One region of the Laedolimicola ammoniilytica genome, then DNA from elsewhere that is predicted to be linked to it. Evidence: riboswitches for the same ligand, from Rfam matches in the RefSeq annotation. Region 1 holds a riboswitch; each other region holds the start of a gene.
What was found. A riboswitch is a leader RNA that binds a small molecule or an ion and turns the genes downstream of it on or off. The one in region 1 is predicted to bind thiamine pyrophosphate.
Positions count from the first base shown of each region.

Region 1 (10,096 bases):
CCAGGGCGGGAAGAAGCTGCTTGAACAGCACCTTCTGATCCAGAGTCTTCTCCAGCTCGAAGTTGTAGACCAGCTTCGGGTCAAAGATGACCTTCTGGCCCTTGCCCGCGAACGGGTTATTCAGGATGTTGCTTAAGTCAATCTCCGCCTGACGGCCAGTCAGTCCCTCGCGTACCTTCAGAAGGTCGGAGCGGCCCACCAGCTCATCCACGGTACGCACGCCCAGGCGCGCCATGTATTCGCGGAGATCCTGCGCGATAAAGCGCATGAAGTTGATGACGTATTCGGGCTTGCCGCGGAACCGTTTTCTCAGCTCCGGGTTCTGGGTAGCCACGCCCACCGGGCAGGTATCCAGATTGCAGACACGCATCATGACGCAGCCCATGGTTACCAGCGGAGCCGTCGCGAAGCCGAACTCCTCGGCTCCCAGCATAGCCGCAATGGCCACGTCCTCGCCGGTCATCAGCTTGCCGTCGGTCTCAATGCGGACACGGCCCCGGAGGCCATTCATGATCAGGGTCTGGTGTGTCTCCGCCAGTCCCAGCTCCCAGGGAAGTCCCGCGTTGTGGATAGAGCTTCTGGGCGCCGCTCCGGTACCTCCGTCGTATCCGGAAATCAGGATAACCTGGGCTCCGGCCTTGGCTACACCGGCTGCGACCGTTCCCACGCCGGCTTCGGAAACCAGCTTCACGGAAATCCGCGCGTCCCGGTTGGAATTCTTCAAATCATAAATCAGCTGCGCCAAATCCTCGATGGAATAGATATCGTGATGAGGCGGCGGGGAAATCAGGCTCACGCCCGGCGTGGAGTGACGGGTCTTCGCGATCCACGGGTACACCTTTCCGCCCGGCAGATGGCCGCCCTCACCGGGCTTCGCGCCCTGGGCCATCTTGATCTGCAGCTCTTTGGCGCTGACCAGATACCGGGAGGTTACGCCGAAACGTCCCGAAGCCACCTGCTTGATGGCGGAACAGCGGTTCAGGCCGTCCGGCCCGATTTCCAGACGCTCCAGGCTTTCACCGCCCTCACCGGAGTTGGACTTGCCATGCAAAGTATTCATGGCGATGGCCAGACATTCATGGGCCTCCTGGGAAATAGATCCGTAGGACATGGCTCCGGTCTTAAACCGGGTCACGATGGAATCCACGCTCTCTACTTCCTCAATGGGCACGCCCTTCTTCGGATAGTTGAAGTCCATCAATCTGCGGAGATAACCGCGGTTATTTTCCCCGTTGATGAGCTCTGTGTATTCCTTAAACATCTTGTAGTCGCCCCGCTTTGTGGACTCCTGCAGCAGATGGATGGTCTGGGGGTTGTACAGATGCTTCTCGCCGCCGCTTCTGCTCTTATGGCGTCCCACGCTCTCCAGAGTCAGGTCTACGTTCAGTCCCAGGGGATCAAAGGCTGCGGAATGAAGCTCGTCCGCCTGTTTCTCGATGTCTGCCAGAGTGATGCCGCCCACACGGCTGACGGTATTGGTGAAGTACTCGTCCACCACATTCTTGTCGATACCGATGGCCTCGAAGATCTTGGAGCCCTGATAGGACTGGATGGTGGAAATACCCATCTTGGAAGCGATTTTTACAATGCCATGAAGTACCGCGCTGTTATAATCGTCTACGGCTGCGTAATAATCTTTATTCAGCAGCCTGCATGATACCAGTTCCCGGATGGTCTCCTGTGCCAGATAGGGGTTGATAGCACAGGCGCCGTAGCCTAAAAGCGCTGCGAAATGATGTACCTCTCTAGGCTCGCCGCTCTCCAGAATTAACGCCACGCCAGTACGCTTCTTGGTGGTAACCAGATGCTGGTTCAGTCCGGATACCGCAAGCAAGGACGGAATCGCCACATGGTTCTCATCCACGCCCCGGTCGGAGATAATCAGGATATTCGCGCCGTCCCGGTAAGCACGGTCCGCCTCCACATACAGACGATCCATGGCCTTCTTCAGGCTGGTATTTTTATAATAGGTAATCGGAATCACTTCCACCTTGAAGCCCGGAACCTTCATGCTCTTAATCTTCAGGATATCTGTGTTCGTCAGAATCGGATGATTGATGCGAAGCAGTCTGCAGTTTTCCGGGGTCTCCTCCAGCACATTTCCTTCCTTGCCCACATACACGGTGGTAGAAGTGACGATTTCCTCACGGATGGCGTCGATGGGCGGATTCGTTACCTGGGCGAACCGCTGCTTGAAATAGTTGAAAAGCGGCGGATGCTCCTCGGACAATGCCGCCAGCGGGGTGTCAATACCCATAGCTCCGATGCCCTCGGCTCCGTTCTGGGCCATCTGCAGGATGGAGGTACGGTATTCCTCGTAGTTGTATCCAAAAGACTTCTGCAGTTTTCTGCGTTCATCTGCGGAAAACTCCGGTACTCTTTCATTGGGAATCTTCAGATCCTTTAACTGTACCAGATTGCTGTCCAGCCACTCGCCGTAGGGCTGTGCGGAAGCGTATTTCTCTTTCAGATGCTCGTCGTCGATCACCTCGCCTTTGACTGTATCCACCAGAAGCATTTTGCCCGGATGCAGTCTCTCCTTGACTACGATCTTGGTCGGGTCGATGTCCAGGACTCCCACCTCGGAGGAAAGAATCAGATCGTCATCAGTGGTGATATAGTAACGGGAAGGACGGAGGCCGTTGCGGTCCAGAACCGCTCCCATCACATCGCCATCGCTGAACAGAATGGAGGCCGGGCCGTCCCAGGGCTCCATCATGGTAGCGTAATACTGATAGAAATCACGCTTCTTCTGGGACATGGCCTTATTGTTATCCCAGGGCTCCGGAATGGTAATCATGACGGCCAGCGGAAGATCCATGCCGCTCATAACCAGGAACTCCAGGGTGTTATCCAGCATGGCGGAATCGGAACCGGAGGCATTGACCACCGGAAGAACCTTGTTCAGGTCTTTTTTCAGGTGGCTGGACTCCATAGTCTCTTCCCGGGCCAGCATCTTGTCTGCATTGCCCTGGATGGTGTTGATCTCGCCGTTGTGTACGATGAAACGGTTGGGATGCGCCCGCTCCCAGCTTGGATTCGTGTTGGTACTGAATCGGGAATGTACGATGGCGATGGCCGATTCGTAATTTTCATCCTGCAGATCCTGGAAGAAAGAGCGCAGCTGATGTACCAGGAACATGCCTTTGTATACGATAGTTCTGCTGGAAAGGGATACCACGTAGGTGTCGTCGTTGGACTGCTCGAAGGTCCGACGGGCCACATAAAGCTTCCGGTCGAAGTCCAGTCCCTTTTCCACGTTTGCCGGACGTTTGACGAAGCCCTGCATGATGCACGGCATCTTCTCCAGCGCCTTGGTGCCAAGGACAGACGGCACGGTGGGAACTTCTCTCCATCCTAAGAACTCCATCCCTTCTTTTTCTACGATGATTTCGAACATCTTCCGGGCCTGGTTGCGCTTCAGTTCATCCTGGGGGAAGAAGAACATGCCGATACCGTAATCTCTTTCTTCACCTAAAAAGACGCCGAGAGGTTTGACTGCCTGGGAGAAGAACTTATGTGATATCTGTAATAAGATTCCTACTCCGTCTCCAGTCTTACCTTCGGCGTCTTTGCCGGCCCTGTGTTCCAGGTTCTCTACAATTTTCAATGCGTTCGCCACGGTCTCGTGACTTTTCAATCCTTTGATGTTGACCACTGCACCGATACCGCAGTTATCGTGCTCAAATCGCGGGTCATACAATCCCTTGCTCTGTTGGCTCATACCTATCCCTCCAGATCCTTGAACTCGCTTGTTTGGAATTTTCAATTACTATTATTCTTCAGTGCAGCGTCCTGCTCTGACTTTATTGGTACTATACAACGATTTTTTTCAGATGTAAAGAGTGAATTTTTGTATTATTGTCAGATTATTTGTGAATTTCGTCTTTTTCGTTGAATTGCATCTTTGTTTTCTCTTTTTTCTTTGGAAATGAGGACTATAGGAACAATTCAAATATCATTTTTCTCAATAATTTCTACGCTATTTTTATGATATTCTCTGCTTTTCGTTCCTTACATCCTTACTTTTCTTTTGAAAGTGGAAATTTTTTCCATATTTCAAATCCAGCCAGCAGACACACCGCTGTCACCGCCAGATACAACGGCAAACTTCCATAAAGCACATTCTGCCACTCCGGCATCCTCTCCAGAAAAATGGTAGAGGCGTTCACCGCCGCATGAGCCAGAATTGCCGGTAGCAGGGAGCCTTCGGACTCGTAGATCCAGTTCAGATAGAGGCCGATCAGAAAGGCGAAGAGCCCCTGCACCAGATTCCCATGAAGAATGCCAAAAAGCAGGGACGCGCAAGCCATGCCGGCATAGCGGTTCTGAAGCACCCCTTTTAGATTCCGGTACAGAACGCCCCGTACCAGCAGCTCCTCCAGGATCGGCGCCGTCACCATGCTGGCTGCCACAAGCGACAGGAGGCTGCTTGTATACATGCTGTCCGCGGCTGTCTCATAGCCCGGAAACAGGGTCGGCAGCGGCGTCAGGCCGATCAGCAGGTTGATGCCCCGGCCCAGGAAGAGGCCGCCCAAAATCGCCAGAAGCAGGCGGCCTGTCCGGGACTTTCTTTTCCAGACTGCGTTTTTTCCGCCGCGTTTCGGTTCCGGCTCCTCCAACTGCTCCCGGATACAGCTTTCCCGATACATTCTATAAAAAATTGGTATTTCAATCCCATTGACCACAGCCAGCTCCCAGACTGCATGCTCCGGTGCTGTGAAGAATTCGAAAAAACAAAGCTCCAGGGCCGCCTGGATTGCCATATTCAAACTCACGTACAGCAGGAACGGCATAGCCAGCTCCCACAGGCTTTTACTGAGATTCTTTCTCTGCTCCATGCTCTTTCACATACTCTCCCGCATTTTTTCCGGCGTCCTCTCCGATAAGGTTCAGAGCCTTCTGTGTAAAATGGATTCCCCCCTCGTCCTTCATATCCGCCCCGGTCAGCTCGGCCGGGAGGGTGGACACCAGCACGATATCCTCATTTTCCTCGCAAATCTGCAGCTGCGCGTCCATAATCTCCTGGTGTCTGGTCAGATCCGTCAGATCCGGGCCCAGCTGAATCAGGAAGCAATCCTCCACACCCTGCTCCTCCATATCATCCACCAGCTGCCGCAGCATGGTCTGATACTCATCCCCGGGCGTCTCCAGATTCGCGTCCGCCTCTCCCTGGAACCAGACCATGTAAATGTGACGCGCCCGGATTTTTTCTTTTTTCAGGCACTCCTTCGCCGCATTCAGGCGATCCGCCGCCTCTTCCTTCCGCCCGCTGTTCAGCCATCCGTTCAGGGAAGAGCTGCCCCGGGACGCGGAAATGGCCACCACCGGAACGCCAGTTTTCTCATAATAGGCGTTTACAAAGGCCGTCACCATGCTGCCGTTCCGCTCCAGGATATCCGTATCATCCAGAGCTCCCCGATTCTCATTCTGGCCGAAGGGCTCCGTCAGCACATGCAGGTTGTCCGGATCGGTCACGGCCCGGTACTCATACCCGGCTCCCTCTGTCAGCTCCGGTGCCTGCGAGGCGTCGCCGCCCGCTCCGCTCACATTGCTCTGCCCCATAAACAGAATCACGTCCATGCCCCGCCAGGTTTTCTGCTGATAGATGTTGACCGCCACCATGAGCAGACAGCACAGGGCGCTCAGGATGAAAATGATTTTTTTATTGTTTGGTATTCGGTTCATAGAATTCTCCGTTTCTTATACTTTGACCCTGTTTCACCTTTGGCTACCAGGGTTCTCTTCCATATGGATTCATATTCTACAAGTATAAGCCCCTTCTTTGTCCCTGTCAAATCTTCCTGCTATTCACGAAAATACAAAATGTTTTTCTGTACTTTTTCACGAAAATGCAAAATGTTTTCTCTTGACTTTCTTCCCTGTCTGCCCTATATTTAAATCAATCACATAGCGAAAGCTAGGGGAGCCAAAGGCTGAGAATACACATCTGTGTTGACCCTCATTACTTGAACCGGTTAATACCGGCGTAAGGAAGCATCTTTTGTATCCCCTCCTGTGAAATTTTTTCATTCCTAAGGAGGTTTTTTTATGTCACTTTTTGCTACCAAACTGGTGGACGAATACGGTAACGCCACCTACAACCTGACGGGCCTGGGTTACGGTGCCCTGGTCGCCCTGATGCTGGTTCTTCTGATCCTGGCCTGCTATCTCACCGGAGACAAGGCAAAATTGAAAACGAAGCACCTGGTTTTTTCTGCCGTTGCCATGGCCCTGGCCATGATCACGTCCTTCCTGAAGCTTTTTGAGGCTCCCATGGGCGGATCCGTTACTCTGTTTTCCATGCTGTTCATCTGCTGTATCGGTTACTGGTACGGCCTGCGGGCCGGTATTATGACCGGCGTGGCCTACGGCCTGCTGCAGCTCATCTCCGATCCTTATATCATCAGCCTGCCCCAGATGATTACGGACTATATCCTGGCCTTCGGCGCACTGGGTCTGTCCGGTATCTTCTGTAACAAGAAAAATGGCCTTGTGAAAGGCTACATTGTAGGCGTCCTGGGCCGCTACCTCTTCGCATTCCTGTCCGGCCTGATTTTCTTCGGCATGTACGCGGAAGGATCCGGTATGAGCGCCCCGGTTTATTCCCTGGCCTACAACGGCTCTTATCTGGGCTGCGAGGCGGCCATTACACTGATTGTACTGGCGATTCCGGCGGTGAATAAGGCGTTTGTGCGGGTGAAGCAGATGGCGGTGGCAGATTAAACAATCATTCTTTTACACCAATAAAAAATACCGCGGGTTCTTTTGCGGAACCTGCGGCATTTTTCCCTTTTCGAAAACTTTTTACAACCCTGTTTCCTTCTATTTTTCCGACGTTTTCTCTCTATCTTTCTGTGACTGCCGTTTCTTTTTGATGGTAAACCGAAGCTCCGCCTGCTTTGTGCCGATGATCATTTCCCACTGGATGCCGTCGCATTCGGTACGGTTGGAAAGGATGTCGTCTTTTTCGTAGCTTTCGGTGTCATACTCTACCATAAGCATGCCCTTCTGACGCTCACCTCCGATGATCATGCGGTGATCGGTGAAGGCGATGACAGGGTGCCACATCATGGGGAGAGCGTTTCGGGTGTATTCGCCATACTGGGTGACCAGTTCGACGGCTTCGCCAGGCTTCAATTCCGTTTCAATAGCTTTCAGAATCTTCTCGCACTTACTCTCGTCCGGCTCCGGCTGCTGGCGGCTTTTCAGAAAGTACAGCATCTCTTGAGCCGTGTGCATTTTCGGGCACTGATTTTCCATCAGGCTTTCCAGCTGCTCCGTAGTGAACTTGTACTCATCTTTATTCATGCGCTGGCACTGGAGGATGCGGATAAAACCGCACAGCATCAGAAACAGAACTCCATCGATGATGCCGCCATCTATTCCTCTGTATGCCCGGAGCAGCTCCATAACCACATATCCGACAGTGGCCACACCTACGCAAAACAGACTGAATTTCAGGCTGGAATCGATCTGTTTCTTCCAGGCTGCCCGCTCCTGATTCAGATACTGCACTACGGTATGCAATCCCTCATAGGTGACGACTCCGGCATTTCCACTTTCTATTTCCCGCCTGCTTCCCTCCAGCAGTTCCTGCACTGTCACACCCAGCACATCTGCCAGAGTAAGCAGCAATGAGATATCCGGCATTCCGTGACCATTTTCCCAGCGGGAGACACTGCGGGAATTGACACCCAATCTGTCGCCAAGCTGCTCCTGGGTCATGCCCTTTTCCTTTCTCAGTTCCGCGATGAATTTTCCGGTTTTTATCTGCTCCATGGTGAAGTCCTCCTGCTGTGTTTTCTGATTTTATCTTAGCATAAACGTGTGCATAGGGACATGACATAGAATGAGAGTCCCCTGAAAATTAGTAAAATATTGCTCTTCACACTTTTCATGATAACACGCTTGTGCAACGCACGAATTTTTGTATCGTATTTGGAATATTTTTACAGCTCCATGTATTAAAAATCCGGAATTGAAATTGTGAACCTGTTCACATGTTTCAATCCCGGATCTCTCACATTACCTATTTATCTTACATTCTCTCCGGTGCTTCGAAGCCCAGCACATCGATGCAGGTCTCCAGCACCCGCTTGGTCAACTGCAGTACAGCCACCAGCCCTGCACGCTTCTCTTCGTCCTCTTCGCCAAGAATCTTTGTCTCATGATAGAACTTGTTGAAGGCGTTCGCCAGCTCATAGATATAAGCGCAGACCTTATGGGGCGCCAGCTCGTCAAAGGCATTCTCCAGCACGCCGTTGAAGCGGGCCAGTACCAGCTCCAGCGCCTTCTGGCTGTCATTTTCCGCTGCCGGAATCCGTCCCTTTGTCAGATCGCCGCCCTGGGCCTGATACTTGTTCAGAATGGACTTAATCCGCACAATGGTGTACAGGATATAGGGTCCGGTATTGCCCTCAAAGGAGGTAAAGCGGTCGATATCGAACACGTAATCCTTGGAGGCCTGGTTAGACAGGTCGCCATACTTGATGGCGGACAGACCAATCTTCTTCGCCGTATCCCGCGCCTCTTCCTCGGAAATCTCAGAATTCTCCGCGATCTTTTGATACATCTTTTCGTTGATATCGGCAATCAGGTACTCCAGACGCATAACGCCGCCCTCGCGGGTCTTGAAGGGCTTACCGTCCTTGCCGTTCATGGTACCAAATCCTAAGAATTCCAAATCCGTCTCCGGCTTTACCAGACCGGTCTTCTTGGCACAGCGGAATACCTGGATAAAATGCATCTCCTGACGCTTATCTACTACGTAGATGACCTCGTCCGGATCAAAGAGCTTTCGGCGCTCCACCAGAGTCGCCAGGTCGGTGGTGGTATACAGGGACGCTCCGTCAGACTTCAGAATCATGCAGGGCGGAACCTCTTTGGTATCCGTATCCTCTTTGACGTCAACTACCAGCGCGCCCTCGCTCTCATAAGCAAAGCCCTCGTTCTTCAGCTTCTCCACCATATCCGGAATATAGGGCTGGGCGTCGGACTCGCCTTTCCACAGGTCGAACTCCACATTCAGATTCGCATAGTTGCGCTTCAGATCGGTGACCGACACATTTAAAATATGCTGCAGGATGGCCTGATAGCCTCTATGCCCGTGCTGCACCAGATAGGTGGCGTGCATCGCCTGCTCCTTGTAGGCCTCGTCCTCCTTGAAACGTGCGCTGGCTGCCGGATAGATCTCCTCCAGCTCGGAAATGGTAAAGGGCGCTTCGGTCGGATACTCGCCGGTATAGTCCTCATCGAAATACACCAGATCCGGTTTACGTTCCTTCAACTCTGTGATAATCAGTCCCATCTGCAGTCCCCAGTCTCCCAGATGGATGTCGCCGATCACCTTGTGCCCTGCGAAACGTCCCAGGCGCTTCACGCTCTCGCCGATGATGGCAGAACGGAGATGTCCCACATGCAGCGGCTTCGCCACGTTGGGTCCGCCGTAATCAATGACGATGGTTTTCGGGTTCGCGGTCTTCTCACAGCCCAGACGCTCGTCATCGGCCATGCCCTGCAGGTATTCCTGCACATAGGCTGGCGCCAGCTTCAGGTTCAGAAAGCCCGGATTTACCGCATTGACCTCGGAAAACAGCTCCTGCTCCTTTAAGCTCTCCGCCACCTTATTGGCAATCTGAATGGGCGCGCAGTGATATTTTTTCGCGCCTGCCATGGCGCCGTTACACTGATACTCGCACAGGTCCGGGCGATTGGAAATGGTGACCTTTCCGTACTCGGCCTCATAGCCGCAGTTTACAAAGGCTTCGGATACCGCAGCGGTAATCCGATCCAGTAACTTCTCCATACACGTATTCTCCTCTTGTAAAAATCTTTTCTTTATAATGCTTTCGGCTGCGATTCTTTACTTTTTTTCGCAGAACCACTATAATAATATCTATTATATGTAAAATGCAAGAAAAGATCAAATCTTTTCTGTAAGGAGGATCTTATGAAACTGATTTCCTGGAATGTAAACGGCCTGCGGGCCTGTGTCGGGAAAAATTTTATGGAAGATTTCAAGAAACTGGACGCCGATATTTTCTGTCTCCAGGAAACCAAGCTCCAGGAGGGACAGATTGAACTCGATCTGCCC
Region 1 is NZ_JAOQKC010000008.1:98,426-108,521, reverse strand. Features, by position in the region: gene gltB (glutamate synthase large subunit) at 1-3,724, opposite strand, end outside; gene OCV63_RS07675 (CPBP family intramembrane glutamic endopeptidase) at 4,023-4,841, opposite strand; gene OCV63_RS07670 (sialate O-acetylesterase) at 4,816-5,688, opposite strand; TPP riboswitch at 5,913-6,013, shown strand; gene thiT (energy-coupled thiamine transporter ThiT) at 6,052-6,726, shown strand; gene OCV63_RS07660 (helix-turn-helix domain-containing protein) at 6,826-7,782, opposite strand; gene argS (arginine--tRNA ligase) at 8,042-9,808, opposite strand; gene OCV63_RS07650 (exodeoxyribonuclease III) at 9,953-10,096, shown strand, end outside.

Region 2 (10,096 bases), on a different contig from region 1:
CGTGTCAAGATTCCCGCCGGCGGCACACTCCAGTTCGAGATGCCGTCCGATGATCCGGACAATCCTGACTATGAAAAGACTCTGGTAGGCGTCATTCTGCATAGCCACGCCACCTGCGCCTACTGGCCGGCCGGCAGCGAGTACGATGACGATACCACGCCGCTTTGTTCTTCTGCGGATGGCAAGATCGGCATCGGTACACCCGGCGGTGCCTGCGCCACCTGCGCAATGAACCGCTTTGGTTCTGCACCTGATGGCAGCAAGGGAAAAGCCTGCAAAAATATGCGTATACTCTACCTGCTCCGCAGTGGAGAGTACATGCCTCTGCAGATAAATCTGCCCCCCACCAGCATCAAACCTTTCAAAGACTTTTTGAATCGAGCTTTTATGTTCCGCTGCCGCGCCACCTGCGGAAGCATCGTGCAGATTGGTCTCAAGCGTGAGAACAACGGCACCAATGACTACAGTGTTGCTACCTTCAAACTGCTGCAGGATTTCCAGGGCGAGGAACTGGCTCAGATCCGGGCTTACGCCAACAGTTTTAAGGAGCAGATCAAACTCCTGCTCCAACAGCGTACCGAAATCACTGAGGAGCAGCGCGACACCGGCTGCGATTATGTAATCGAGCCTGGCGCCATGACCAACGAGCCGGCAGACGGTCACTATACTGTCAGCCAGATCAATGGTGACTGCGAGCAGCTGCCCGCATAAGTATCTTGATGTGACCTGCGCCACATGACACATGAACAAAGGGATGCCTTCGGTTGAACACACCGGAGGTATCCCTCTTTTTTTATTTAAGGAGGAAAATACAATGTTATGTGAAGTACCATTAACCAAAGAACAACAGGCATTTGCCACCGCCCATCATAGCCTGGTCTATAAGTTTCTGAACGAAAACCGGTTGCCAGAAGATGAATTTTACGATGTAGTCATTTTCGGCTATCTGAAAGCCGTTCGGGATTACTTTTCTGATCTCACCGCACAACAGTTCACTTTTTCCACCATCGCTAATCGGAGAATGAAATTCTGCTTATTCGATTACTTCCGTACCCAGGAGCGCCGCAAGCGCAATATGGAGGTTCTCAGTATTCATGTCGGATTATATCCTGATGGTGCACCTTTAGAAGATACCATTCCTGCCCATGACCCAATCATGCAGCAGTTGGAAATGGATCTTCTGCTCCACGAACTGGCCGGCAGAGTATCCAAGCAGCAAATGGATATTGTGCATCTGAAACAGGGCGGCTATGGTATCCGTGAGATTGCCCGCACCCAGAAGGTTCCTATGCGGCGCATTAAAGAGCTTCTGGCCGAAGTCCATGATGTGCTGTTGGACATTTGCTATGGGTAAACCCATTACAGATACGAAATACCCTTACATCCACATTTTCAAAAAGATTGGAGGTCAAACCGAATGAAGAAAGAAAAGAAACAGATCGTTTTGAATGGTTCTCTGCTACGTCCACTGTCTGTTGGGCGGGGTGCGCTTCTGCACGCCGGAGGAAACATCTACCACACTTCGCGTGTGGTGGCGATTCTGGAGGAGTCGGAGGATTGCGTCCGTTTTGAAACGCAGAACTCCCACTACCATCTGTCCATGTCCCCTTTTCCGCTGGCGGCTGTCAGTCCGCTCCCTGTGAGATTGGCCGCATGTGCGTGAAGGGACTGTAAATGGATTGGAACAGCCGGCTCCCGCTGACTATTCCACAAGTTCTGGCCGTGGCGGATACCATTCCGTCACGGCTCTTTTTATGGAGGAACAAAATGAACGAAGAAATCATGAATGAAATTCAACCAGTCCGCCCCAAAGACCAGTTTACCTTTTCCTGCCGTCAATGCGGGGCGTGCTGCCGCAATATCGAAGGCTGTGTAATGGTGGAGAGTCTGGACGCCTACCGCCTGGCTCGCTATCTCCGAACAAAAGGTGAGCCCATTGAAGGAATAGAGGATTTCCTGTTCCGCTACTGCGAACCGGAACCACTGACCGAAGAAGGCTTCCCTATCTATATGCTCAAGACAAAAGCCCCAAACGGCCCCTGTATCTTCCTTATGGATGGGCGCTGTTCCGTCTACCCTGCCCGTACCCGTACCTGCCGTATCTATCCTCTTACCGTAGGTCCAGGGGAGCGTGGCCGTGATTTTGAATACTGCCTGTGTCTGGACCGGCACCGGAGCCACTTTACCGGCAGCCGGGTATCCGTCAAGGACTGGTTGTATCAGAATTTTAAGAGGGAAGACAAAGAATATGTAAAGCGGGAATATGAGATCGCCACCGAACTGGGCAAACTGATGCGCGCCATTGACCCTGACATGCGGCAGGGCATTGTATTCAAGGTGATCTACTACCGCTATTACAATTTTGATTTAGACCAGCCTTTTCAACCTCAGTATGAGCAGAATAACCGGCACCTGTTAGCAGACCTGCACCGGATTGCCAGGGAACAGTAAAAGGCAAATGGCTTTTAGAAAGGGGGCCTCATTTTATGAATTTACACGAAACAGCAATGGGGCAAAGATTTTTTAATGTTCAGCTCCCTGCACTGATCAACACACTCAAAGATATTGCGGCGGCGCTTTCCCGCCCTGCACCATCTGCTATATCCTTTCCGGCAGACCCACGCTTTCTCACTTCGCTCTATTATGGCGAATATGAAGCAGATGTGTTCAAGCTTGATAAACGCCTCACACCTTTTAATCAGGCAGTACAACAGAAAGAAAAAGCTCTGCTCCCGCTGCTCTCCAACGAGGCATCCATCGCTTTTGAACAGTATCAGACTGCGGTACAATGCCGCAATTCTGCTGTATTGGAGCAGGCATACGCCTCTGGTTACCGTACCGCTGTGCAGATGTTTGCGGCAGGCTTAGGCCCACAGCCGCCAATACCGGAACATGAGGAGGATAGCAATGGATGAGAACAGACTGCCCGAACTGCCCCAGGAAGCTTTTCGGCCAATGATCGCACAATCAGTCCAACTGGAACAGTTTTTGGGGGAAGAACTGATTTTTTGCTTTCGGGATCTTGATGGCGTCCATACCTTTACTACCTGCTATGGCGATATCTACAAAACAGTCAACGCACTGCGGGATTATGTCCGGCTTCTGGAATCGGTGTGCGATCAGTGGGAGCTGACTGGATTCCATCGTGCTACCTATGAGTACCATGCAGAAAAGCTACGTAAAATTGCGGACAAGCTGCAAGCTGGTATCGGCTACGACTATGACAAAGCCGTGGAACGATGCAAAAGAAAACGAGCCCAAAAGTCCCACAGCAGCGATGTCGGGGAAGATGCCCTTCTGCTGACGGTACGGGCTGCCGACAAGTCCACTGACAATGAAAAGGAGGCTGCGCCTTATGAGGAAGATACCCCTTGGGAACCTGAACTCGAATAACCCTATAAAAACATCTGTTAAAAAGTATCATGCAAACGTTGCCCGGCAATCTTCCAGAGAACGGAACCGATTGCTGGCCTGCAAGAGCTTTGCGTTTACCCACGCCAATGTGCATGAGCACTGCCGCCACTTCCGGCGCGGATAACCGCCCGGAAGTTACCCACGGAGGATGCCTATGGAACGAGATGAACTACGCACCACTTTAGTGAACCATCTGGAAACCCTGCGGCGCAATCTGCAGGTCGTATCCATGGAGGTGCTGAAAACCAAGTACAAAAAACCATTTGATGCCTTGCGGCAAGACATCTGTAAAGCCGCTACCGCCTATACCCGCTTTCTGGTATTTGACGGTATGCGGATCAAACACAAATACTTTGATGAGGCCGTACCCTATATAGATGCAGCTGTGAAGCAAACCAAGCGGCTCAAACAGATCTCAGATGCTGCCTTTCAGCGCCAGGATATTGACGAGATCGAATCCCTCGCCCTTGCCCTGCGCAAAGAGATAGAAGCAGCTCTGCAGCCCTTCTATATGGGACATATGTGCCTTTATGTGACGCCGGAATGCTTTGACGACCCGCCCAAGACGCCGGAAGTCTACAACGATGCAACCGCCTGCGTCTGGCGGGATGGTACATGGCAGCTTCTGGAGGATACCAGCAACGGGTTCCTACTCTTTGTTCAATCCAAATCCAAGGAGGAAGCTGCCGCATGAAAAATACATCTCAGCAATATCTAAACAGCGAAGCACACGGTTATCTCATGGAGGCCAAAGCCTGCAAGCTTTTGCTCAAAGACTTGGAGCGCATCCGCGCCAAGCTCAAGCGGCACATCGAAAAGGAAGCCGCAGACCGCGAGGCAGAATTTGAAGCAGCTATGCAATACCATAGCGAAAGCGACATCCAGGAAGCCTACGGCTGGGAATTCATCAGCGAACAGCAATATGAGCGCTATCTGGAATTGTTTCGTCAGGGACGCAAAGCACTTGACGAACACAGCCCCACTGTTACAGAACTGGCTCTCTCCATCCTGAACCGCATCTTTCTGGATATTGATAGGGACTGCCGCCAATGCGAGTTTGAAGCCCTGTCACCGGAAGAACAGCTTGCCGAGTTGAAGCGTGCTGAAGAATCCAGACAGGCATGGAAGCAGTATATCGCCAGTCTGAAAGAAATGGTCGGCTCTATGACTGGAAAGACCAATGACCACACTGCGTCAAAAAATGCAGCAACTATACACAAGGAGGATGCAAAATGAAAATTCGCGAAGATCGTTCTCATATGAATATTGATACCAGATGGTTTGAAAAAGGCTATGCCAAAGAAGATGTCCACTCCCTGCGCCTGCAGTCCCTATGCACCGAAGCAGAGGCCGCAGCCAACAAACAGTTTTATGACAGTCACACCTGCGAAGAATGGGAACAATATATCCGTCAGGCAAGTTTGGAGAGCAGCGCAGCAATGAAACCCGTCATGGAAGCCATCGCACAGGACTTTGTCTGCTACCAGTATGACGAAAATATCCCTGTGTCCTATGGCAGCGACCGATGGGATCTGTACTTCTGGTGTAATCCCTTTAGCGGCGCCGCAGACGCATCCGAACGGGATTTCTCGTACTTCACACTGACCTTTAACGAGCGTCAAACGCTGGAGAAACGGAAAAAAGTCTGTCAACAGGTACTGGATCTCCTATGCTCACGCTTTCAGGAGCATCCCAATCTCAATGTAGCCGTACAGTATTCCATATGGTTTGACCATCCAAAGATCCACGATGCGGTGGAGCGCGCAAAGCCCCGTCTGCATGGCCTGCGCTGTATTCAGGACCAAAAGGAAGGAAAGCTGCTCCTGCAGGACGGTGCCCTGCTCTTCAAGCCAAAATACGCAAAGAAATATACCCGCACGCTGAGCCAGAGCCAGATTTTGTCCCTTAGTTGGGAACTGGGCGTAGAGGATGGAGAGCCTGATACTGATACTGATGCTGCACCTGTTACCTTGCCTTACAAGAAATTTGGTGCCACGCACCCCATCCAGCTGCAGGTGACTTCCTACCTGAATGGAAACCTTGCCATACAAATGGTGACATGGGAAAGCGGTGACCCGGAACCCTGGGCGACTCTCACCGTCAACCTGCCCGGTCAGCGGCAAAAAGACCATGCCTTTATCGACACCAATGCCGATTCGGAATTTCCCACCTGGCTCATCCGACATGGTCTGGCTATCCCCACCGGCCGCACCATGCAGAGCGGGTTCTGCACCTATCCCGAATATCGTTTTCGTGCCAACCGGCTGCAGGAACTGGATCCGGAAGGGTATGCAGGCTACCTGAAAAACTTTGAAAGGCGGTGCAGTGCATGAAATATAAGGCAGTTTATGATGTACTGAATGAAAGGCGGCAGACAACCCCCGGTTTCTGTTACCATGACCGCAGCGGCTGGCGTGCTTACCCCCAGACCTATATGACCATGCAGCGCCCTTTATGGATTATCGCTGAAGATGCTGCCACGGGCAGGCGTCTGTGGATCACCCAGGAGGGCACCCGATTTAGCATTTCCATTCGAAGGATGGATGAACAGCGGAATAACTATGGCCCTACCTATCGCATTACTTGTGAAAACAGGACAAAGCTGGCTCAGGTTCTGCGCTATCAGTTCGAGTCAAAGATTTTGGCTGTGTAGCTGACGATGACCAGAGAGGAACTGCATTCCTCTCCCTGCTCCGGTTTCCTTGTCCGGAACACACACCAACAAGCACCGGCAATCTGCATTTTTGCAGGCGGCCGGTACTTCTTTGGAGGAAAACGCTTATGAATACTCTCGCATTTACGCTGGGCGAACACCGAGCCCAGCTTACTTTGAAAATCAGTACATATCCCAACGGCAATCTCGCCATCAAGCTTTATGAAAAGGATCATGGCATCCTGATTTTGTGGGAAACCCTTACCACCAACTTAACCGGAATCCGGCCCGACCACTGCGCTTTCATCAATATAAAAGCCGCAGACGAACTTTTTCCGGCCTGGCTGTCAGACAATCACCTTGCGGAACCCACTGGACAAATTCTTGAATCGGATGGCTGTCTTTACCCTGAATACCTGTTTTATGGCAAAGAACTGGATGCCCTGGATCATGAGGGGCACACCCTCTACATCCGGCATCAGAAAGGCGAACTGGGGTGCCACTTTGAGCGGCTGTATATTGCCCTGCGCAGACTGGCGCGGGAAATCAACGGGTTCAGCTACACCGATTACAGCGGCTGGCGGTGTCTGGATGGGAGTTCCTCCACCCTGCCCCTCTGGATTGAGGCATCTGATCCTTCTCATGGCCGCAAATTCATCTTCACACAGAAAGGTCCCGCACTCCAGACTATCATCCGCTATGCCGATGGTACGGAGAAGCAGTGCATCTATCGGCGCAAAGAGGACATGGCAGGCGATCTGATGACCATGTTCCAGGATGAGCTGCGTGTTTACCCTCCCTGGTCTGAAGACCGAAGGAAACGGTACGAATATTAAACACGATAAAATAGGAGGACATCATCATGAAGATCCGTATCTATCCCAAATCCCTGTTGGAAACCATGTGGCAGCAGGACAAACTGCTGTTTACCCCAGAGGCGGAGCAACCACCCCTGTGTCTTCGGTGTGGTCAGCCGCTGGATTGCAGGCTGGTCATCAACGCCCTGAGCCGCTATGCAGATGTCCATATCTGCGAGGCGTGCGGTATGGATGAAGCCCTGCGTGATGCCAACCGTTGCCCACTCCCTCTAACAGAATGGGCAGCTGTCAAAAACGGTTTGAGCCAGCAGTAGACCGACTTTGAAAATCCGTTGCTGACTACTTCCTGCACCTTTGAAGATCTGTTTCAGCAGGGCTCCCGTCCTGCCAGCGAGATAGCCTATTCCCGTTCTGATTATGACGGATGGAAATGGTGGACCACCTGGCATCAGTGCCAAAAGGATACGCCTGTTCTGGAAGTTGCCCGTGAAATTGATGCTTTCCAGAATGCGCTGTTCCAACTGCCGGAGTTTCTGAATTTGGATACCCTGACACGGTTCTGCCGAGGGTACGCCCAGCCCACCAGCGAGCCCACCGAATTCAATTTGTATTCGGAAACTGCCCACTTTTATATCTGGCTGCGGTTAGTCACCCGGCATCGAGATTATAATGCCTATGTGCATTACTATCTGAAAGGTTAAAAATTTACAACGCACCGGATACAGTATGCCTATCGGCTCTGTATTCGGTGCGTTTTTCTCTCTTTATATACCGCACCATAATCATATCCAAAATATTTATGAAAAATTAGATGCCACAAATTCTATTGAGGGATAAAACAAAGCTATTATTTTAGGATACATTAGCCCCTTACTGTAACCCAGTGATAAAAAACGTCGGCGAAAAGGTGTCAAATCCTCCACATCTGTCTCTCCTTTTTTGTCCGTTTTCCCGCATTTAGAACCTCGTTTTGAGGGGAACAGGATAACTTTATCTAGCCGACCATGCGGAAAAACCTTTGATTTCCGTGGACTTTTACCGTCCTAAATGCGTAGACTTGACTTTTGGGGACTTTCTAACTATAATGATATTCAAGCAGGGGGACTACCTTGTAGTTGAGAAGGTTAAAACCTGACCCTTTGAACCTGTTGGCTAATACCAACGCAGGGAGCTAAAGAATACAGATTCGTATTTTTTGGACATTCTCTGTTTTGGGAATGTCCTTTTTTAATTGAATAAGATATGATATGTGTTTGCGAGGGAACTGAACAAGTTGAAAAAGGTAAGACCTGACCTCTGGACCTGTCGGCTAATACCGGCGTAGGGAAGCAATTTCTTACGCTCGTATTGCGTCTGAAAGAGCTTCTAATTGTTTTAGAGGCTCTATTTTTTTATCTTAGGAGGATCAAACATGGCATTTATGAAAGACATCTTAACCCACAACATTCCCATTTGGGAAGAATGTGCAGCTACCCCATTTGTGCAGGAAGTGCAAACTGGAAAGCTACCTCTTGAAAAATTCAAAAGATATATGATTCAGGATAGTATCTATCTGAAAAACTATGCCCGTATATACGGCAAGGCAATTTTTCATGCTGATACATTAAGAGAAATTCAGCTTTACTATTCCATGCTGAATTTTGTAAATGATACGGAATCAGAAGTGCGCCTGGATTATCTAAAGCAATTTTGCATGACGGATAATGATATTGAACTGATCGCTCCTCTGCCTGAAAATCAAAATTACATTGATTTCATGTTTGAGATTGCGTCACATGGAAAGAATGAAGAAATTTTAATGGCGGTTCTTCCCTGTATGCTAAGTTACAGCTATATATTCCGAAAATTGGCGGCTGTTCCTACAAGCAGACAGTCAAGATATTGGGACTTTATCAAAGATTATGCGGATGAACAATATGCAGAAAGCTGCAAAGAATGGTCTGCTTTTGCAGAGCATAAATGTGCCGGGTTATCAGTAGCAAATAAAAAGTATCTGGCTGATATTTTTGAAAAAGCAAGTTTGTTAGAGCTTGCTTTTTGGAAGATGGCCTATCGGAACGAGAGAATGGAGGAAAATGCAAAATGAAAAAAGTATTGTCCATTGCCGGATCAGATTGCAGCGGAGGTGCAGGTATTCAGGCTGATTTGAAAACTTTTTCTGCTCACGGCGTATTTGGAATGAGTGTTATTGTTTCTGTTGTTGCAGAGAACACCAGCCGCGTTATCGACATCCAAGATATTACCCCGGATATGATTGCAAAACAGATTGATGCCGTGTTTGAAGATATTGAAGTGAACGCAGTAAAGATTGGTATGCTTTCTACGCCAGAATGTATGAAAGCAGTGGCAATGAAACTATTACAATATAAGCCACAAAATATTGTAATCGACCCGGTTATGTATGCCAAAAATGGCTGCCCATTGATGAATCCTGCGGCGGTTTCCACCTTGATAGACACTGTAATTCCACTGGCCGATGTGCTTACTCCAAATATTCCAGAGGCAGAGAAAATAGCGGATATGCAGATTTCCACAGTTTCAGATATGGAGGCTGCCGCAAGAAAAATATATGCCATGGGTTGTAAGGCGATTGTTGTCAAGGGCGGACATCATATAGGAAATGCCGTTGATGTCCTATTTGATGGAGAAAATTTCCACCACTTTGAAACAGCCCGCATTGATACGAAAAATACTCATGGGACAGGCTGTACCTTTTCTTCTGCAATCGCTTCCCAGCTTGCAAAGGGAAAAAGTATTCCGCTTGCTGTCGAAGCGGCAAAGGCTTATGTCACAACGGCAATCGAACACTCCCTTGCGATTGGAAAAGGCTGTGGCCCGACGCACCATTTCTACGAATTGTATCAGCATGGTTTATCTAAAGAATAGGCAGGTGCAAAATGAACTTTGATTATACACTTTATCTTGTTACTGATCGTCAACTAATGAGCTGCGATAGCCTGACAGAAGCGGTGGAACAGGCAATTTTAGGAGGCTGCACAATGATACAACTCCGAGAAAAAGAATTGCCTTCATTGGAATTTTATAATCAGGCGGTTGCCGTGAAACAGGTTACGGAGAGATACCATATTCCCCTTATCATAAACGACCGGATAGATATTGCAATGGCTGTGCAGGCTGCGGGAGTACATATTGGACAACATGATTTACCTGCGGCTACCGTCCGCAAAGTAATTGGGGAAAATATGCTGTT
Region 2 is NZ_JAOQKC010000005.1:47,238-57,333, forward strand. Features, by position in the region: gene OCV63_RS05005 (hypothetical protein) at 1-711, shown strand, start outside; gene OCV63_RS05010 (hypothetical protein) at 815-1,354, shown strand; gene OCV63_RS05015 (hypothetical protein) at 1,418-1,663, shown strand; gene OCV63_RS05020 (YkgJ family cysteine cluster protein) at 1,768-2,451, shown strand; gene OCV63_RS05025 (DUF6809 family protein) at 2,487-2,915, shown strand; gene OCV63_RS05030 (hypothetical protein) at 2,908-3,393, shown strand; gene OCV63_RS05035 (hypothetical protein) at 3,569-4,108, shown strand; gene OCV63_RS05040 (hypothetical protein) at 4,105-4,650, shown strand; gene OCV63_RS05045 (DUF4313 domain-containing protein) at 4,647-5,747, shown strand; gene OCV63_RS05050 (hypothetical protein) at 5,744-6,067, shown strand; gene OCV63_RS05055 (DUF4313 domain-containing protein) at 6,196-6,903, shown strand; gene OCV63_RS05060 (hypothetical protein) at 6,930-7,199, shown strand; gene OCV63_RS05065 (hypothetical protein) at 7,218-7,586, shown strand; TPP riboswitch at 7,973-8,072, shown strand; gene OCV63_RS05070 (TenA family protein) at 8,297-8,971, shown strand; gene thiD (bifunctional hydroxymethylpyrimidine kinase/phosphomethylpyrimidine kinase) at 8,968-9,771, shown strand; gene thiE (thiamine phosphate synthase) at 9,783-10,096, shown strand, end outside.
Region 2: linked by a shared signal. The riboswitch ahead of OCV63_RS05070 (TenA family protein) and the one ahead of thiT (energy-coupled thiamine transporter ThiT) in region 1 are both predicted to bind thiamine pyrophosphate.

Region 3 (10,096 bases), on a different contig from region 1:
CGGAAGATTGGTTTTGTGTTCCAGACCTACAACTTGATCAGCCGCACCACAGCTCTCCGCAACGTGGAGCTGCCCATGATGTATGCGGGGGTGGGAAAAAAGGAGCGGCAGGAGCGAGCCAGATATTATCTGGAAATGGTGGGCATGAGCGAGCGTATGACCCATAGGCCCGACGAGCTGTCCGGCGGTCAGAAGCAGCGGGTGTCCATCGCCAGGGCCATGACCAACGACCCTTCCATTATTCTGGCCGACGAGCCCACCGGAGCCCTGGATTCGGTAACCGGGCGGAAAATCATGGATATCTTCCATAAGCTTCATGAGGAGCAGGGAAAGACCATCGTGCTGATCACTCATTCCAATGAACTGGCTGCTGAGACGGAACGCATCATCACACTAAAAGACGGCAGCATCATCGGAGAGAGAAAGGGGAGTGCGTACAGATGTTGATCGGTGAAAACATACTGCTGGCCCTGAACGGTCTTTTAGCCAACAAAATGCGCGCCCTCCTGACCATGCTGGGTATCATTATCGGGATCGGATCGGTCATCGCCATTATGAGCGTGGGTAATTCCATCAGTACGTCGGTGACCAGCTCCATGGAGGATATGGGCGTCAACAACATTACCCTGGGCGTGTCCCAGAAAAGCACCAGCGAGACCGCCACGGCGGACGGCCGGGTCTTTATGGGCTTTTCCCGGGGCAGTACCATGGATGACGAGGACTATATTACCGATGAAATGCTGGACGCCATGAAGGAGGAATTTGCCGGTTCCATCAGTGAAATTCTCCTGAGTGAGTCCGCAGGCAGCGGCGCCGCCGAGGATGGCAATCTTTCCGCAAATGTGACACTGACCGGCGTCAACGCCGCCTATCTGGAAAATGAGGCCCTGACCCTGCTGGCGGGCCGGACTTTAACTGATACAGATCAGACCAAGGCAAAACGGGTGGTGCTGGTGTCCGATAAGCTGGCGGATACACTGTTTGACGGCGACTATGATGCGGCAGTGGGAAGCGAGCTGCAGGTCTACGTGAGCAATCGTTACTACAGCTACGCCATCGTGGGGGTCTATGAATATGAGGACAGCGGTTTTACAACTGAATCCGATGAGGATATCTCTACCACGCTCTATATGCCTCTGGAGGCGGCACGGAATCAGAACCATTCCACAAGTGGTTATTCGCAGCTAACTATCGTAACGGCCTCCGGCGTGGATTCCACCAGTCTCTGCACGGAGCTGGAAAATTGGTTTAATAACAGCTATTACCGGAACAACGACAGCTTTGAAATCAGCGCCAGCAGCATGGAGAGTATGGTTTCCTCCATGACCAGTATGCTGTCTACGGTGTCCATTGCTATCTCCGTCATCGCAGGCATTTCCCTGCTGGTAGGCGGTATCGGTGTTATGAATATTATGCTGGTGTCCATCACCGAGCGAACCCGGGAAATCGGTACCCGAAAGGCCCTGGGGGCTACCAACGGTTCGATCCGGCTTCAGTTTATTACAGAATCCATCGTCATCTGTCTACTGGGCGGTTTTATCGGCATTGTGCTGGGACTCATTCTGGCAGCGGTGGCGACCAATGCCCTGGGCTACGCGGCGAAGCCCTCCGTGGGCGGTATCGTATTTTCCGTGACCTTCTCGATTCTGATTGGCGTATTCTTTGGCTATTATCCGGCCAACAAGGCGGCGAAGATGGACCCGATCGAGGCACTGCGGTATGAATAGGAAGAAATAAAAGAAAAGGGCTTGTATAATTTAGTATAAATTGGTAAAATAACAGTGTCGATAAAGAATACGTAAAGTCGGAATGACGGATATTCTGTCGGCACTGTTATTTTTTACACGATATGCAGTGCGGTGTCTTCCGCGGCTGTTCACGAAAGATAAAGGTCTGGATTTCAGTTCGAAATCAACACACCCAAAGTACGCCCGAAGGGCGAAGTATGCAAAAATGTAACAGAAAAAAGCTATTCTATGCCCTTGCAGGAAGGAGAAGTAAAACGTATAATGAAAAGGAGAGAACCGGATCGGGAAGAAGGAGAACCTTGTCTGGAGTGTAAAGCGACCGTATTGAATATCAATGCAGGCCGGAATAATGACATGATGCGGAAATGCCGTAGATTATCAGATTATGCGGAGTTCATCGCGCAGATTCGCTGGAAGATGGATGAAGGCTGGTCCCTGGAAGAGGCAACGGAGATTAGCATCAAGCAGTGCATTGACAGGGGAATACTGGCAGATATCCTGACAAAACATGGAACGGAGGTGTGCAGGATGATACTGACAGAGTATGACGAACAGGAAGAACGGGAATATCAGAGAGCAGAAGGTCGTGCAGAAGGTCGGGAGTTAGGCCTGGCAGAAGGCCGGGAGTTAGGTCTGGCGGAAGGGATAGAAAGAGGCGTGAATCTGAGTAGACTGGCTCAGATTCAGAAGAAATACGCCAAAGGAAAGTCTCTGGATCAGATGGCAGAGGAGCTGGAAGAAGAAAAGGAAAAGCTCCGGCCTTTGTACGAACTGGCAGTGAAATATCCGGACAGGACGGCGGAAGAATTATTGGAACTGCTGGAAAAGTAGGATGCCATATCGAAAGAGAACATACAAAAGAGAAAGTGAGACAAAGGAGGAGGTTACATGAACGGATTTCAGTATTACACACCCACAAAGGTAGTATTCGGAAAGGATACAGAACATCAGGCCGGAGCGCTGGTACGGGAGTTTGGCGGAACGAAGGTGTTGGTGCATTACGGAAAGGGAAGCGTGAAACGGAGCGGTCTTCTGGATCGGGTGTTTCAGTCTCTGGACGAGGCAGGAATTCCCTGGGTAGAGCTGGGCGGCGCAGTGCCGAATCCCCATCTGTCCCTGGTTCATGAGGGGATCGAGCTTTGTAAAAAAGAAGGAGTAGACTTCATTCTGGCAGTAGGAGGCGGAAGCGCCATTGACTCTGCCAAGGCCATCGGTTACGGCGTCAAATATGACGGTGAGGTGTGGGATTTTTATGAAAAAATCGCAGTGGCGAAGGACTCCGTCCCGGTAGGCGTGGTGCTGACTCTGGCAGCTACCGGAAGTGAAATGAGCAATTCCTCTGTCATTACTAATGAGGAGGGCTGGCTGAAGCGGGGTTACAGCAGCGATCTGGGCAGGCCCAAATTCGCAATTATGAATCCGGAGCTGACCTATACCCTGCCGGAATATCAGACCATGAGCGGCTGTGTGGATATTATGATGCACACCATGGAGCGGTATTTCTCCCACGAGATGGATACGGAGCTGACGGACAGTCTGGCAGAGGGGCTTTTAAAGACAGTGATGCATCAGGCAAAGATTTTGCTGAAAAATCCGCAGGATTATGACGCCCGTTCTGAAATTTTCTGGGCGGGAAGCCTGTCCCACAACGGATTGACCGGCTGCGGCAGAGTAGGTGACTGGGCCTGCCATCAGCTGGAGCACGAGCTGGGCGGCATGTTCGATGTGACCCACGGCGCGGGACTGGCGGCAGTCTGGGGAAGCTGGGCACGCTACGTATATCTCAATGATGTTCCGCGCTTTGCCAAGTTCGCGGTGAATGTAATGGGTGTTTCTTACAACTACGCGGATCCGGAAAAAACCGTCCTGGAAGGCATTGAAGCACTGGAGGATTTCTTCCGATCTATCCATATGCCCACCAGCATCAGGGAGCTTGGCGTAGAACTGACGGAAGGACAGATTCTGGAACTGGCCTACAAATGCAGTCATATGGATAAGCGGACCATCGGCGGCATTCAGAAGCTGACCAGATCAGATATGGCGGAAATCTACCGGATGGCGAAATAGCCATATTGGCTCTAGCATGTAAAAAATAACGATAAGCAGGTGAAACTTTGGATACACAGGTAAGAAAACTAGATTATGACAGCATTGATTCGGAGATTATGAAAGAGGCGGGTGATATTATCCGGGCCGGCGGCCTGGTGGCATTTCCTACGGAGACGGTATATGGTCTCGGCGGCGATGCGCTGAATCCGGAATCTTCCAAGAAAATATACGCAGCCAAGGGACGTCCCTCGGACAATCCCCTGATTGTACACATAGAAGAACGGGCGGATCTGTATAAAATTGCGGCGAAGGTGCCGGAAAAGGCAGAAAAAATGATGGATGCCTTCTGGCCGGGACCATTGACTCTGATTTTTCCGAAGACAGATCGGGTACCTTCCGAGACCACAGGCGGCCTGGATACAGTAGCAGTACGGATGCCGAGTGACGGGATTGCGGCGGCCTTTATCCGGGCGGCGGGAGGTTTTATAGCAGCTCCCAGCGCCAATGTATCGGGACGGCCCAGTACGACTACGGCAGCCCATGTGATAGAAGATCTGTCCGGACGGATCGAGATGATTCTGGACGGCGGCCAGGCAGTGATTGGCCTGGAATCTACCATTGTAGACATGAGTGTAGAGCCTCCGGTCATTCTGCGTCCGGGCGCCATCACGAAAGATATGATGGAAGCAGTCATTGGTCCGGTAGAGATTGATAAGGCGATCATCGCTCCGAACTCAGGCGTTAAGCCCAAGGCTCCCGGTATGAAATACCGCCATTACGCGCCCAGAGCCGACCTGACCATCGTAGAAGGTCCCAGCGACAAAGTAGTCGAGACCATGAACCGGATGGCTGCAGAGGCCGAAGAGAGCGGTAAAAAAGTAGGTATTATAGCCACCGATGAGACAAAGTCCCGTTATCCCCACGGCATCGTCATGAGCCTGGGAGCCCGCAGTAACGAAGAAGAGATCGCGCAGCACCTCTTTGAGGTACTCCGTAAATTCGACGACACGGATGTGGAATGTATTTTTTCCGAATCCTTCGAGGATGCGGCCATTGGTGCCGCCATTATGAACCGGCTGCTGAAGGCAGCGGGACACAAAGTAGTACGGGTATAGCCATCTAGTTTATATCAAAAACCAGAAACCAGGAGCGGTGGAGGACTTTCTTCTAAGATAGTGTCCGGCTTTTCGCGCACTAGTGTCTGACTGGAGTGGACCTTGAGTCCGAGCCAGACAGACGCCTGTCCGTGAAACGTCCGAACACTTCAGAAGAAAATCCTCCGCCGCTCCTGGTTTCGTCCGTTCGTGAAACGTCCGAACACCTCAGAAGCAAATTCCGCGCCCCCTTCTTTTTTCGTCCGTTCTTACAAAACAAAAAAGCTTTCCAGATTCCTCTGAAAAGCTTTCGTGATGCAGGAGATGGGACTTGAACCCACACAGCCTTGCGACTACAGGCACCTGAAGCCTGCGCGTCTGCCATTCCGCCACTCCTGCGAACAAATAGTATCTTATCAGAAAGTGTTCTTATTGTCAACACTTTTTTGAAATTATTTTCAAATTTGTAAATTTAAAAATCGGATAAAAATTTTTGAAAAAAATTCGGGAAAACAGTTGACATTTGTTAAAAGCGGTGTTATTATAATCAAGCGCGTTGACGAAACGAGCAAACAACTAAATGCGGAAGTGTCGGAACTGGCAGACGAGCAAGACTAAGGATCTTGTGATTATTGCAATCGTGTGGGTTCAAGTCCCATCTTCCGCAGTGAGCAGGAGTGGCGGAATGGCAGACGCGCAGGCTTCAGGTGCCTGTAGTCGCAAGGCTGTGTGGGTTCAAGTCCCATCTCCTGCATAAAGGTCTCAGATGAATTCTGAGACCTTTTTGTTATGTAATAGGAGATCCTATGGGAGCCCCTATTACATAACAAAGATTCCTGCTTTTTAACAAAAATACTTGAAGTGGTATAAATAATGCGTTACGATAGGTCTGATTTCATACAAAGCGGAGAGAAATAAAGATGGAAGAGCGAAAGAAAACAAAAGAAATGGATATGCTGAACGGCGGTCTGGCGGGGAAGCTGATTCTGTTTGCGGTTCCGTTGGCTTTCAGCAGTATTCTGCAACAGCTGTTTAACTCAGCGGATGTGGCAGTGGTAGGCCGGTTTGCGGGCTCCCAGGCTCTGGCGGCAGTGGGAAGCTGTGTGGCACTGGTGGGAATTTTTGTCAATCTGATTGTGGGATTGGCGGTGGGCCCCAATGCGGCCCTGGCCAATCTGATCGGCCAGGGAAGGCGGGACAGCATAAGCCGGATGGTGCATACGATTATGACCTTCGGGGCAATGCTGGGAATAATTTTGCTGGCTGTCGGTATGCTGACGGCACGGCTGGTGCTGGAGGCTTCCGGAACTCCGGAAACAGTCATCAATGAGGCGTTATTATATATCCGCATTTATTTTATCGGACTGCCCTTCATGGTGCTTTATAATTTTGGCTCTGCCATTCTTCGAAGCTATGGCGACACGAGACGGCCCATGTATTATCTGATTCTGTCCGGCATTTTAAATGTGGTTCTGAACCTTCTGCTGGTCATCGTATTTGGTCTCGGCGTGGCAGGCGTGGCGATTGCAACGGTGATTTCCAATGTGCTGAGTACGGTGCTGGTAATGGTTTATCTCCATGCAAGAACAGATGAATTTCAATTCTACTTCCACAGACTGTGTATCGACGGCACGGATTTAAAAAAGGTACTGCTGATTGGAATTCCGGCGGGCATTCAGGGCGCGATTTTTTCCGTGTCCAATGTATTTATCCAGAGCGGGATCAATTCCTTTGGAGAGGACGCCATTGCGGGATCCTCCCTGGCGCTGAATTTTGAATATTTTACATATGATATTGCCAACGCCTTTGCCCAGGCGGCAGTAACCTTTACCAGCCAGAATTTTGGCGCGGGGAATCTGAAGCGCTGTAAGCGGATCTTCTGGCTTTGTATGCTGTTTGGAATGGGCTTTACCGAGATTTTGAGCATTATTTTTATGATCTGGGACGAATTTTTCGTAGGAATCTATACTATCAGCAGCAGTGTGGCGGTCTATGGCCTGGTGCGGATGCATCATGTCTGCTCGCTGGAGGGGCTGACAGCCACTTATGAGGTGGAGAGCGCGGCGCTCCGGGGTATGGGAAAATCCCTGGAACCCTCTATTATCACAATTCTGGGAACGGTTGTATTCCGTATGATCTGGCTTCTGACGGTATTTAAATGGTTCCCCACCTATGATATGCTGATGAATGTCTATGTAGCCTCCTGGGTATGTACGGGCGGCGCGATCTTTGTGGTCTGGTTTCTCTATATGCGAAAAATGGAAAAGCGCCAGACTGAACTTGTATAGGTGATATGTAGTAGAAATTGTACAGGAAAATTTTGAAAAGACCTTGTTCTTTTATGAAAATCGATCTATAATGCAAAAAGACAATAAAACAGACGGGAGCTTGTATACAGGCTGAGAGGAAGGTGTGACCTTCGACCGGGAACCTGATTTGGATAATGCCAACGTAGGGATACCTGAGCAAAAAGGAAAAACGGAAAGCTACCAAATCGGTGGCTTTCTTTTTTATTGCGTTTATTGCGAAAAATTATGGGACAGGAGAAGAAAGCATGGTAAAAGTAAACGGAACAGAACTTAATATCGCCGGAAAAACCGTGGCGGAATATCTGGCCGGAACCAATTACGATCTGAAGCGGATCGCGGTGGAGCGAAACGGCGATATTGTGCCAAAGGCACAGTACGAGACAGCGGTGCTGGCGGACGGCGACAGCGTGGAAGTAGTCAGCTTTGTGGGAGGCGGCTGAGATGATACCGACAAAGGAAGAATGGCACCGGGCTCTGGCAGCCCGGCATGGGGAAGCCTTCCAGAAAAGGGCCGAGCATACGACCGTGGCCATCTGTGGCCTGGGAGGCTTAGGCTCCAATATCAGTATCTGCCTGGCAAGAGTCGGCGTGGGAAAGCTGATACTGATTGATTTTGACCGGGTGGATATCTCGAATCTTCACCGGCAGCAGTACAAGGCAAGCCAGCTGGGGCTTCCGAAGACGGAGGCGCTGGCGGCAAATCTGAAAGAAATCGCGCCCTATATCGAGCTGGAGACCCATACGCTCCGTATTACGGAGGACAATATAGGAGAGCTTCTTACGGATGCGGACATCATCTGCGAGGCCTTTGACAATCCGGAGTGCAAAGCAATGCTGGTCAATGCAGTGCTGGAGAAATTTCCGGAGAAATATCTGTTGTCCGGCTCCGGTATGGCCGGTATGGACAGTGTGAACCGGATACAGACCCGGCGGGTTACGAAGCGGTTTTATCTCTGTGGGGACGGCGTCAGCGATGTGAAGGAGTGTGGTACGCTGGTTTCCAGTCGGGTCATGACCTGCGCAGCCCACGAGGCCCATATGGTGATACGGATTCTGGCGGGAGAGCCGGAGCCGTAGAAGAGTATAAAAAGCGAAATTTAAGAGAAAGAAGGTATACATATGAACAACGATACATGGACACTGGGGGGACATGAATTCCATTCCCGTTTTATTCTTGGATCCGGAAAATATTCCCTGAACTTAATCGAGGCTGCGGTAAAGGATGCGGGAGCGGAGATCATCACACTGGCGGTACGCAGGGCGAACACCAGAGAGCATGAGAATATCCTGGATTATATTCCGGATCATGTGACACTGCTTCCCAATACCAGCGGCGCGAGAACTGCGGAAGAAGCAGTCCGTATCGCGCGGCTGGCCAGAGAGCTTGGCTGCGGCGATTTCGTAAAGGTGGAGATTATGCGGGATTCCAAGTATCTTCTGCCGGACAATCAGGAGACCATTAAAGCCACCGAGATTCTGGCGAAGGAGGGCTTTGTGGTCATGCCCTATATGTATCCGGACCTGAATGTGGCAAGAGATCTGGTGAACGCAGGAGCAGCTTCCGTTATGCCGTTGGCGTCTCCCATTGGCTCCAATAAGGGCCTGGCTACAAAAGAATTTATCCAGATCCTGATTGATGAAATCGATTTGCCGATTATCGTGGACGCCGGTATCGGAAAGCCCTCTCAGGCCTGCGAGGCCATGGAGATGGGAGCTGCGGCGATTATGGCCAATACGGCGCTGGCCACAGCAGGCAATCTGCCGCTTATGGCTTCCGCTTTCAAGGACGCCATAGAGGCCGGACGAAACGCGTATCTGGCAGGGCTTGGAAGAGTGCTGACCAGGGGTGCGGCAGCCTCCGATCCGCTGACCGGATTTCTGCGGGATTGAGAGGTGTGAGCATATGGAAAATCAGTTCTTTGTAGACTCGGAATACCTTTCCGAAAAAGCGCTGGCGAAGAAGCATAAGCTGGAGACGGATCCCTCCTCCAGAACCAACCATATGGAATATATGCCGGGCATGGAGCAGATCGACTCGGACATCTGTGAGAAGGTCATGTCCCAGGTGGCGTCCTATGATTATCAAACGTATACAGAGAAGGATGTAAAGGCAGCCCTGGAGCACCGTACCTGCTCCGTGGAGGATTTTAAGGCTTTGTTATCTCCGGCGGCGGAACCCTTCCTGGAGCAGATGGCAGAGCGGGCCAGATGGGAGACCAGTAAGCACTTTGGCAATACGGTGTATCTGTTTACGCCTCTTTATATCGCCAATTACTGTGAAAATTACTGTGTATATTGTGGCTTCAACTGCTATAACCACATTAACCGCATGAAGCTCAATATGGAGCAGATCGAGAAAGAAATGAAGGTCATCGCCGACAGCGGTATGGAGGAGATCCTGATTCTGACCGGTGAGAGCCGTGGTAAGAGCGGCGTCGATTATATCGGCGAGGCCTGTAAGCTGGCAAAGAAGTATTTCCGGATGGTGGGGCTGGAGATTTATCCGGTCAATTCCGATGAATACCGGTATCTTCATGAATGCGGCGCGGACTATGTGACGGTATTTCAGGAGACCTATGATACGGATAAGTATGAAACGCTGCATCTGATGGGGCACAAGCGTGTATGGCCCTACCGGTTCAACGCCCAGGAGCGGGCGCTGATGGGTGGCATGCGCGGTGTGGGATTTTCGGCGCTTCTGGGGCTGTCGGATTTTCATAAGGACGCGCTGGCAAGCGCGCTGCATGTCTATTATCTGCAGCGGAAATATCCCCATGCGGAAATGTCCCTGTCCTGTCCGAGACTGCGTCCGATTATCAACAACGATAAGATCAATCCGCTGGACGTCCACGAAAAGCAGCTGTGCCAGATTATCTGCGCGTACCGGATCTTTCTG
Region 3 is NZ_JAOQKC010000007.1:15,817-25,912, reverse strand. Features, by position in the region: gene OCV63_RS06675 (ABC transporter ATP-binding protein) at 1-447, shown strand, start outside; gene OCV63_RS06670 (ABC transporter permease) at 441-1,727, shown strand; gene OCV63_RS06665 (Yae1 family protein) at 2,010-2,579, shown strand; gene OCV63_RS06660 (iron-containing alcohol dehydrogenase) at 2,637-3,815, shown strand; gene OCV63_RS06655 (L-threonylcarbamoyladenylate synthase) at 3,863-4,912, shown strand; tRNA gene OCV63_RS06650 (tRNA-Leu) at 5,208-5,290, opposite strand; tRNA gene OCV63_RS06645 (tRNA-Leu) at 5,474-5,558, shown strand; tRNA gene OCV63_RS06640 (tRNA-Leu) at 5,563-5,645, shown strand; gene OCV63_RS06635 (MATE family efflux transporter) at 5,812-7,179, shown strand; TPP riboswitch at 7,264-7,367, shown strand; gene thiS (sulfur carrier protein ThiS) at 7,446-7,640, shown strand; gene thiF (thiamine biosynthesis protein ThiF) at 7,642-8,277, shown strand; gene OCV63_RS06620 (thiazole synthase) at 8,320-9,090, shown strand; gene thiH (2-iminoacetate synthase ThiH) at 9,104-10,096, shown strand, end outside.
Region 3: linked by a shared signal. The riboswitch ahead of thiS (sulfur carrier protein ThiS) and the one ahead of thiT (energy-coupled thiamine transporter ThiT) in region 1 are both predicted to bind thiamine pyrophosphate.